DNA from 3 places in the Algoriphagus namhaensis genome. Region 2 is predicted to be linked to each of the others. Evidence: riboswitches for the same ligand, from Rfam matches in the RefSeq annotation. Region 2 holds a riboswitch; each other region holds the start of a gene.
What was found. A riboswitch is a leader RNA that binds a small molecule or an ion and turns the genes downstream of it on or off. The one in region 2 is predicted to bind S-adenosylmethionine.
Positions count from the first base shown of each region.

Region 1 (3,278 bases), on a different contig from region 2:
GGGTTTAAAAGAGCAAATCTCGACAGTGCTAATCTCTCTGAAATCAGAGATTCTGGTAATGTTCCCTGCGTAGTTTATGGTCCTGGCATCAAAGAGCAGATTCACTTCTACTCTCCAGCTATCCTTTTCAAGGATTTGATTTATACCCCAGACGTTCACCTAGTATTGTTGAATATCGAAGGTACTGAAATCAAAGCCGTATTGAAGGATGCGCAGTTCCATCCAGTAAGTGAAGTTTTACTTCATGCTGATTTCCTAGCTTATACTGATGATACCCCGATTAAATTCGAGATACCAGTTAAGGTTGAGGGACGTTCTCCAGGTATCGCCAAAGGTGGTAAGTTGGAGATGAAAACTCGATTGATTAAGGTAAAAGGTATTGCTGAAAATCTTCCAGATTATATCACCATTGATATTTCTAAACTAGATCTAGGTAAGTCTTTCAAAGTGGGTCAAATCACCCCAGAAGGATTCGAAATCTTGACTAGCCCTAGCGTGTCTATCGTTACGGTAGGTATCCCAAGAGCACTAAGAGGCAAGCAGCCAGGTGACGAAAGTGAAGAGGAGGAATCTGAAGATTAATCTTCCTTTTTCTGATCATTTAAAATCCTGTCATAACCTGACAGGATTTTTTTTATCTTAGAATCGAACGAATAAACCATGAAATATTTAATCGTAGGACTAGGCAACATTGGTCCTGAATACGAATTAACAAGACATAATATAGGATTTCTCACTTTGGACCGACTCGCTGACGCCCAGCAATGCACTTGGGAAAGCTCGAGACTAGCCTTCAAGTCAGAATTCAAATACAAGGGACGGCATGTCCATTTGATAAAGCCGACCACCTATATGAATCTCAGCGGGAAGTCGATGAATTATTGGATGAAGGAATTGAAAATACCGAAAGAAAATACCCTTGTTGTGGTAGATGAAGTCGCCTTGCCATTTGGGACACTCAGGATGCGAGCGAAGGGAAGTGCAGCAGGACATAATGGGCTCAAGAATATTGAGATGCTCACTGGAGGTTCAAATTATCCCAGACTACGAATGGGAATTGGGGATGATTTCCCAAAAGGAAAGCAAGTTGACTACGTGCTTGGACGGTTTACAGATGGAGAGTTTGCGGAGCTCCCATTGATCATGGATCGGGCAATTGAAATGATTCTATCTTTTGCTTCTGTAGGAATCGAACGCACCATGAACAATTTCAATAAATAATGCTTGGATTTGGAAATACAAATTGTCCAAACGTTATTTGTTACTCTTCAGGCAACTGATTTATAAAGAAGAGGTGAGAGAATAGGCTCTGTGACCCTCTGGCAACCCTCAAGCATATTGAAAGGTGCCAAATCCTACCCGAACAGGGAACTATAAATAGGCTTCAACTCCACGAATCATTTCTAGTTTGCTTTTTTTGGTAGGTGCTTTATAAAGGATTTTGCCCCTATTTAAAATACCAACATGAGCAAACACTTCGAAACCAACGCCATTCGCATTAGTCCAAGCAAGTCAGACCAAAAAGAGCATTCTTCAGCTATTTACCTGACTTCCAGTTTTACATTTGATAGTGCGGAGGAAGCGAGAGCTACATTCGCAGATGAGACCGAAGGGAACATTTATTCAAGGTATGCCAACCCCAATTCGTCTGATCTCATCGAAAAGCTTTGTGCAGCAGAGCTAACTGAGGCCGGAATAGCCACCGCTTCGGGTATGGCGGCAATGTTTGGCTCCATTGCCTCTTTGCTTCAGCAAGGGGATCATATCATTGCTTCTCGCTCACTTTTTGGATCAACCCATCAACTACTCACTCGGGTTTTCCCAAAGTGGGGAATCACTAGCACCTACGGAGACATTTCAGATTATAAAAATTGGGAAAGTTTGATCCAACCCAATACCAAGATGCTCTTCTTGGAAACGCCTTCGAATCCAGGACTCGAAATCATCGACCTTGAATGGGCTGGCAAGTTTGCCAAGGCGAATAACTTAATCTTGGTGGTAGACAATTGCTTTGCCACTCCATACATACAACAGCCTTCAAAATGGGGGGCAGATCTGGTTACCCACAGTGCAACAAAATACATTGATGGACAGGGACGAGTATTGGGAGGATTGATTTTAGGGAAAAGCGAATTAATCAAGGATGTTCAGTTTTTCACCAGACATACTGGACCGGCGATTTCACCATTTAACGCTTGGGTTCTTTCCAAAAGCATGGAAACCCTTGCTGTGAGAATGGAGCGACATTGTGATAGCGCAATGAAAATTGCTTCCTACTTCGAAGGGAATCAGCATTTGGAAGGTGTGAAATATCCATTTTTACCCTCTCATCCTCAATATGAAGTAGCCAAAAAACAAATGAGACTAGGAGGCGGAATTCTTACGCTAACTTTGAAAAATGGAATTGAGAGAACAAAGCGCTTTATCGATTCATTAGAGATGATTTCCCGTACCGCAAATCTAGGTGATAGTCGGAGCATTGCCACTCATCCGGCCAGTACCACGCATAGCAAATTGAGCCCTGAAGAAAGGGCTCGAGTGGGAATAACTGATGGGCTTGTTCGAATCTCTGTAGGGCTGGAGCATCCAGAGGATATTATTAATGATATTGATCGTGCGCTCGACCTTTCGAAATAATTACCAAGTAGTTTGTCTCAATTTAGGAAATGCACGGATCAAATCACTCAAACTTATTTGACCTAGCAGCTGACCATTTTGAACTACAGGAAACCTTCGGATTTTAAATTCAAGGAATTTGCCAGCTGCATCGAAAAGTGACATTTCAGGACTGAGAGTCATTACATTTTTGGTCATGTGATCTTCCACTTTGGATGGAAACTTTGGCGTGTTTGTGTACTTACCCTTGATGATTTCTTTCAAGCAGTCTACTTCTGATATGATTCCTATCAATCCTCCGGATTCATCCAAAACAGGTGCGCCAGAAATCTTCTTTTTGGTGAGGATTTCCATGACCTGATCTAGGGTATCATCCGGCTTGAATGTAGTCAGCTTGGTTGTCATATGATCCTTGACTAATAAAGGTTGAGCCGTTGTTTTTTTGGGTGGAGCCATTCTTACTCCTTGAAAACTTTTTACCATGGTAATTTAGGTTTAGAGTGAAGAATAAAATAAGGAGAAAAATTGATTTATAAAAATTTAAACCTAATAATTTAAATTTATCAGAATTAAAAATAATAAAATCTAAAATAAAAAGTATTTTATTTTATTTCATTCTCGAATATTAGGATAGGCTGCCAATTATCCTTTGGCGCCTGATA
Region 1 is NZ_JBHRZS010000002.1:300,989-304,266, reverse strand. Features, by position in the region: gene ACFOSV_RS01375 (50S ribosomal protein L25/general stress protein Ctc) at 1-582, shown strand, start outside; gene pth (aminoacyl-tRNA hydrolase) at 661-1,221, shown strand; SAM riboswitch class I at 1,279-1,380, shown strand; gene ACFOSV_RS01365 (trans-sulfuration enzyme family protein) at 1,465-2,637, shown strand; gene ACFOSV_RS01360 (CBS domain-containing protein) at 2,638-3,099, opposite strand; gene ACFOSV_RS01355 (FG-GAP repeat domain-containing protein) at 3,219-3,278, opposite strand, start outside.
Region 1: another riboswitch for S-adenosylmethionine. It lies ahead of ACFOSV_RS01365 (trans-sulfuration enzyme family protein); the one in region 2 lies ahead of ACFOSV_RS13115 (O-acetylhomoserine aminocarboxypropyltransferase/cysteine synthase family protein).

Region 2 (3,278 bases):
TAGTAGATCCATAACATGAACCCAAGAGGTTTGCACAAATAATGAAGTCTTTTGCGGGATCATAAAATTTATCCTCACCAATTAAACCACTCCACCATTCTGCAGCGTTTGAGTCACCTGTCAATGCGTGTACTATCCAGATGACATTGCCCCCATCAGGAGCAATCTCACCATAGGTAGTATACTGAATATCAAATTCTTCAAGCCTTTCACCAGACTCTAATTCTAGCTCTTCTGCAGAATGAAATATTTCCTGTTTCATTGGAATCAACGCCACTTGACTTTGTAAATTCATTGATCAATTAAAGTTTTGAAAAAGCTTGGGTAAGATCATTCTTGATATCCTCCACATGCTCGAGCCCAACGGATAATCTTAAAAGGGTGGGAGTCACTCCAGCTGCCAACTGCTCGGCATCGGAGAGCTGTTGATGTGTGGTGGCTGAAGGCTGAATAATCAAAGTTTTTGCGTCACCCACATTCGCTAAATGAGATATCAGGTCAAGATTATTAATGAAGGAAGATGTGGTTTCTTTATCGCCTTTCAGGACAAACGAGAGTACACCACCGAAGCCATTTCGCAAATACTTTTTGGCCAAATCATGGTAAGGTGAAGAGGCAAGACCAGGATAGTTTACCTTTTCAACTTTCGGATGATTTTCAAGCCATTTGGCTATTTCAAGGGCATTATCAACCGTTCGCTGTACTCGCAAGGAGAGCGTTTCAATTCCTTGCAAAAGCAAAAATGAATTAAATGGACTTAACGCTGGACCAAAGTCTCGTAATCCTTCAACTCGCGCACGGATGGCAAAAGAGATGTTTGGTAGACCTAGTGGGTTTCCTTCTCCAAACACTTCCCAAAAATTCAAGCCATGATAGCCTTCGGATGGCTCTGAGAATTGTGGGAATTTGCCATTTCCCCAATCGAAGTTGCCTGAATCTACAATGATTCCACCAATGGAGGTACCGTGTCCCCCAATCCATTTCGTAGCAGAGGAGGTCACAACAGCTGCACCATGTTCGATAGGGCGGAAAAGAAATCCACCCGCTCCAAAGGTATTATCCACCACCAAGGGTATGTCGTGCGCCTTGGCTACTGCCGCAATCGCATCAAAATCGGGGATATTAAACTCAGGATTCCCAATGGTTTCGAGATAGATCGCTTTGGTATTCTCATCAATTAATTTCTCAAAATCAGCTGGTTGTGGTCCTTCTGAAAACCGGGCTTCAATACCAAGGCGCTTAAAGGCGACCTTGAATTGATTGTAAGTACCACCATAGAGATAGGAGGAAGACACGAAATTATCACCAGCACCCAAAATATTATTTAGTGCTATAAACTGGGCTGCTTGACCTGAAGCCGTCGCAACTGCCGCTACACCACCTTCAAGGGCGGCTATCCGCTTTTCGAAGACATCCGTTGTGGGATTCATGATTCGCGTGTAGATATTTCCAAATTCCTTTAATCCAAAAAGATTGGCGCCATGTTCGGCTGAATTAAAGACAAAGGATGTGGTCTGGTAAATAGGAACTGCTCTTGAGTTCGTGGTTCCGTCTGGTTCTTGTCCAGCATGAAGCTGAAGTGTGTCAAAATGATAAGTAGACATTTTTTATGGGGTTTATAGGTTTATGTGATACAAAGAGATTGTTAAAAAGCAGGGCATAGCCTGAGAAAGCCAAAAATGAAGCTTCAGGGGCATTGCAATCGAATTACGAAGTGTTGATTGGGTACTTGGGTAGAAAATCCTATTCATCGTCACAAAGAATTTATAGTTCCAAATAAGACCATCTTATTTGGCAGGAATTGGCACCTTGGATTTTCCAGGTTGCCAGAGGGTCATCGAGCCTGTCTCTTACCTCTTCTTTATAAATCCTTGCGCAAAAATCCGCGAAAGGATGAAGCAAATAAAAAGGGGATTACTTTAAAATCAAAGCAAAACCCAGCAAATTATTTTTTTAGCCTATGAAATTAAAGCCTTAATCGAAGAATCAATTTTCTGAAAATCAAAGGATTGAAGGGCTTTGTCCATTTTTCTTTGGATTTCTTCCAATCCAAGATTTCCGATACTCCCTTCATGCGTATGCTTCAATTCGTTTTGATTGGGAGCGAATTCTCCGCGCTCAATAGCTCTTCCCACTTGCTTATAAGCATCGCGAAAAGGTGTGCCCTGAAGAACCAATTCATTCACCACTTCCACAGAGAATAGATGTTTGTAAAACTCATCCTGAAGAATATTTGATCGGACCTTGATGGACTTTAGCATAAAAGTAGTCATCTGAATACAATCCCGAATCTGTGAAATCGCCGGAAAAATCTCTTCTTTCAATAGCTGTAAGTCGCGATGGTAACCTGTGGTCGTATTGGTCAAGAGGAGGGTTACGTTAGCTGGAACTCCTTGAATTTGATTTGTTTTGGCTCGAATTAATTCGAAAACATCTGGATTCTTTTTATGTGGCATAATGCTGCTTCCAGTCGTCAGCTCATCCGGAAATGAAATAAATCCGAAGTGTTGGTTCATAAATAAGCATACATCAGCAGACAGACGATTTAGAGTCCCCGCAAGGCCTGAAAGTGCAAATGAGATGGTTTTTTCGGTTTTTCCTCTACTGTTTTGAGCGTTAATGACGTTTTGATGAAGCTCTGCAAAGCCCAATAAGTCTGCCGTCATGCTTCTGTTTAGCGGGAAACTTGATCCATATCCTGCAGCAGAACCTAAGGGATTTTTGTTAGAAAGATCAAATGCCGCTTTAAGAAGACCCAAGTCTTCGGTAAGGCCTTCGGCAAAAGAGCTGAACCATAAACCAAAGGATGAAGGCATGGCAAGCTGGGTATGCGTGTATCCTGGCATGAGGTCATTCTTATGCTTTTCGGACAATTTGAGTAAAAAATCAAAGAGCTCACTTGTATCTTCCACAATTTCACGAATGCCAGCCCGATAGAAAAGCTTGAGATCTACAAGGACCTGATCATTTCTACTGCGTCCGCTGTGCAATTTTTTACCTACCTCACCAAGACGCTCGGTGAGAAGAAATTCCACTTGCGAGTGAACATCTTCTACGCCTTCAGGGATTTGAAATTGCCCTTTTTCGATTTCGAAATAGATATCCTTCAATCCTTTCTGAAGTTCCAGGTTTTCTTCAGCAGTGAGTAAACCAATCGAAGAAAGCATTTGCGCATGAGCCATAGAGGCAATCACATCAAAAGGCGCAAGTAGCTGATCAAACTCCAAATCCCGGCCAACAGTAAACTTTTCTACTTCCTTAAGGCTAGTTTTATCCTT
Region 2 is NZ_JBHRZS010000007.1:1,108,173-1,111,450, forward strand. Features, by position in the region: gene ACFOSV_RS13110 (homoserine O-acetyltransferase family protein) at 1-295, opposite strand, end outside; gene ACFOSV_RS13115 (O-acetylhomoserine aminocarboxypropyltransferase/cysteine synthase family protein) at 303-1,604, opposite strand; SAM riboswitch class I at 1,762-1,870, opposite strand; gene argH (argininosuccinate lyase) at 1,959-3,278, opposite strand, start outside; gene ACFOSV_RS13125 (M20 family metallo-hydrolase) at 3,271-3,278, opposite strand, start outside.

Region 3 (3,278 bases), 580 kb from region 2:
TGGACTTCCCAACCGGTATCAAACCTTTGGGTTGGGAGCACAGACACGTTTGAATGACTTGGTTATTGGTTTTGAATTGTATCAAAACCATGGAGGAAGAGGGCAACTGGACGACTATAGAATCGACTACCGTACCTCCAGAGCTTTGATCAATGTTGGATATTCCTTTACCGAAGAATCGAAATTTCAGTTGATCCATTATATGTCTTTAGGAGTGGGCTACCTGAATTTTCAGATGCTCCCCTCAGAGCAGCCGGATCAATTGAATGCCTTTCTCCAAGATCCAGCCGAAGGCTTTATACTTAGGGAAAATGATATCCAAAAAGGGAGCGGGAAATACGGGAATTTTTTAACTGAAATAGGATTTCATCTCACATATGATTTCCCTATTCCTGGTCGAAAAGAATCAGTTTCTTTGATTGGGAAGTTCGGTTATTCCTTCAGTCCATTTGAGGGGAAGTGGGACCTAAATGGAGTTTCTTTTGAAAACACGCAAGCTGGTGCTTTTCTTCGTCTAGGAGCAGGAATCACCATTCCTGACCGTAATTTTTTCTATAAGGACGCGAGTATCACCTTTTACCTGCTTAATAGTTTTCATTTCTCGAAGCCTGATAAATTTAACCGACAATTGGTGGAAGCCGGTCTCAATCCATTGGAAGGAAGGCCCTCGAATCTAGGTGTCAAAATTCTCGGTCAGACTGAGAAGTTGCTTTATGGATTGGAGGTATACAATCTAGCCATGGATGGAGCAGCAAGTGATTTTCAATCTCATAGTTTAAACAGTCTGAGAGTCTATGCAGATGCTGGAATGAAAGTTTTTCAGGTAAAAAACTTTGCATTTGGGGCTTTGGCGGGCCTAGGCTATGGCAATATTCGCTACACCATTACCCAAAATTCCAAACCTGATTTTCCTGAGTTGCTGGAGCAAAGAGATTTTGATGGCTATTTGAGAAGTGGTGGATTACTCGGTAAGCCAGAGGTGTTTTTAGAGTATGGGCTACCTGTTCAAGACGGTAAGCTGTTCGATTTGGTCTTTAGCACCTCATTGGGATATGAATTGCCCTTGGCAAATTTCAAACTTGCCGAGCTCGGAATGGCTGGCTTTATGGCCGCACCCTACTGGAATATAAGTGTCGGAATCCGCCCATAATTTGATGGCTAAATTCTTAATTGCGAGTTAGGTGGTTTTTTATCGATTTGGTATTACCTTTGGTGAGCTTATCGAGAAAGACCGAGGGAAGGGCCCTTTGACGTCTTAGCAACCTGTAAACAAGGTGCTAACTCCCATTCCGGATGAATCCGGAAACAGATGAGCGGAGAAGTAGATTTACTTTTTTCCGTGGTTTTGCTCGATTAAGCTTTTATAGACTATGCAAAACAGAACGGACTTACTTCTAGCACAATTAGCCAAAAGAATTCTTATCCTCGATGGTGCCATGGGTACCATGATTCAGCGATATACGCTGACAGAAGAGGATTTTCGAACTCCCGCATTGGCAAATCATCACAAGCCTCTCAAGGGTAACAATGATCTATTGTCCCTTTCCAGACCTGAAATCATCAAGCAAATTCATCAAGAATATCTGGATGCTGGTGCTGATATTATTGAGACGAATACCTTCAGTGGGACATCCATTGCTCAGGCGGACTATGATTTGTCTGACTTAGCTTATCAAATCAATTTCCAATCTGCTTTGCTCGCTAAGGAAGTGGCACTCGCAGTATCCTCCCAAACTCCGAAACGACCTCGATTTGTAGCTGGAGCTTTGGGACCCACCAACCGAACGGCGTCAATTTCACCGGATGTCAATGACCCTGGGTTTAGAGCGGTGACTTTCGATCAACTAGCAGATGCCTACAAGGAGCAGACTAGAGGTCTCTTGGATGGGGGAGTGGATATACTTTTGGTGGAGACCATTTTTGATACCCTTAATGCTAAAGCAGCGCTATTTGCAATTCAGGAGGTTTTTGAAGAAAGAAATATCCCCTTGGATCCCAAAGAAGGAGGGATTCCAATAATGATTTCAGGTACCATTACGGATGCTTCGGGTAGAACTCTTTCCGGGCAAACCACAGAAGCTTTTTTGATTTCCGTAAGCCATGTACCACTCCTTTCCGTAGGACTCAACTGCGCTCTCGGTGCAAAGGAGCTACGACCCTATCTTAAAGTGCTAGCTCAAAAAGCTCCCTTCTATGTGAGTGCCTATCCAAATGCCGGACTTCCCAATGAATTTGGGGCCTATGATCAAGATGCCAAGGAAATGGCAGATCAAGTGCATGAATTTTTAAAAGATGGTTTGCTGAATATTCTCGGGGGCTGCTGCGGGACTACTCCTGATCATATTTCAGCTCTAGCCAAAATGGCCGAAAGCTATGCCCCACGGAGCCTTGAATCTCAAGAAAATATTTTAGCCGATTGAATGTGATGGAGACTAGAAACCTATTAAAGCTATCTGGCTTAGAACCTTTGGTGTTCACACCCGAACTGAATTTTGTGAATATCGGTGAGCGAACTAATGTAACTGGTTCGAAGCGATTTGCACGGTTGATTCTTTCAGGAAATTATGACGAGGCACTGGAAGTGGCCTTGGACCAAGTGCGAGGGGGAGCGCAGATTCTTGACGTCTGTATGGACGAAGGAATGCTCGATGGGGAAGCCGCTATGACTCAATTTTTAAATTTGATTGCTTCTGAGCCTGAAATTTCTCGAATCCCGATTATGATTGATAGTTCGAAATGGTCTATCATTTTGGCGGGACTTAAATGTGTGCAGGGCAAAGGAATCGTGAATTCAATCTCGCTCAAAAATGGTGAGGAAGAATTTCTTCAGCAGGCCAAAACCATCAAGAAATTTGGAGCTGCAGTTGTGGTGATGGCCTTTGATGAGGACGGACAGGCGGATACCTACGAGAGACGAATCGAAATCTGTAAACGCAGCTATGACCTTTTGGTGCGGAAGGCCAGGTTTAATCCTGACGATATAATTTTTGATCCTAATATTTTCCCTGTGGCCACAGGAATGGAGGAGCACAGAAAGAATGCGGTGGATTTTTTCGAAGCGACCAAATGGATCAAAGCCAATCTTCCTGGTGCAAAAGTAAGTGGAGGTGTGAGTAATGTAAGTTTCTCTTTCCGGGGAAATAATCCTGTCCGAGAAGCCATGCATGCCTCTTTCCTTTATCATGCCATCAAGCATGGGATGGATATGGGAATTGTGAACCCTACGATGTTGGAGGTATATGATGACATTCCCAAGGACCTTTTGGAGCGAGTGGAAG
Region 3 is NZ_JBHRZS010000007.1:1,686,307-1,689,584, reverse strand. Features, by position in the region: gene ACFOSV_RS15760 (hypothetical protein) at 1-1,150, shown strand, start outside; SAM riboswitch class I at 1,216-1,316, shown strand; gene ACFOSV_RS15755 (homocysteine S-methyltransferase family protein) at 1,371-2,420, shown strand; gene metH (methionine synthase) at 2,426-3,278, shown strand, end outside.
Region 3: another riboswitch for S-adenosylmethionine. It lies ahead of ACFOSV_RS15755 (homocysteine S-methyltransferase family protein); the one in region 2 lies ahead of ACFOSV_RS13115 (O-acetylhomoserine aminocarboxypropyltransferase/cysteine synthase family protein).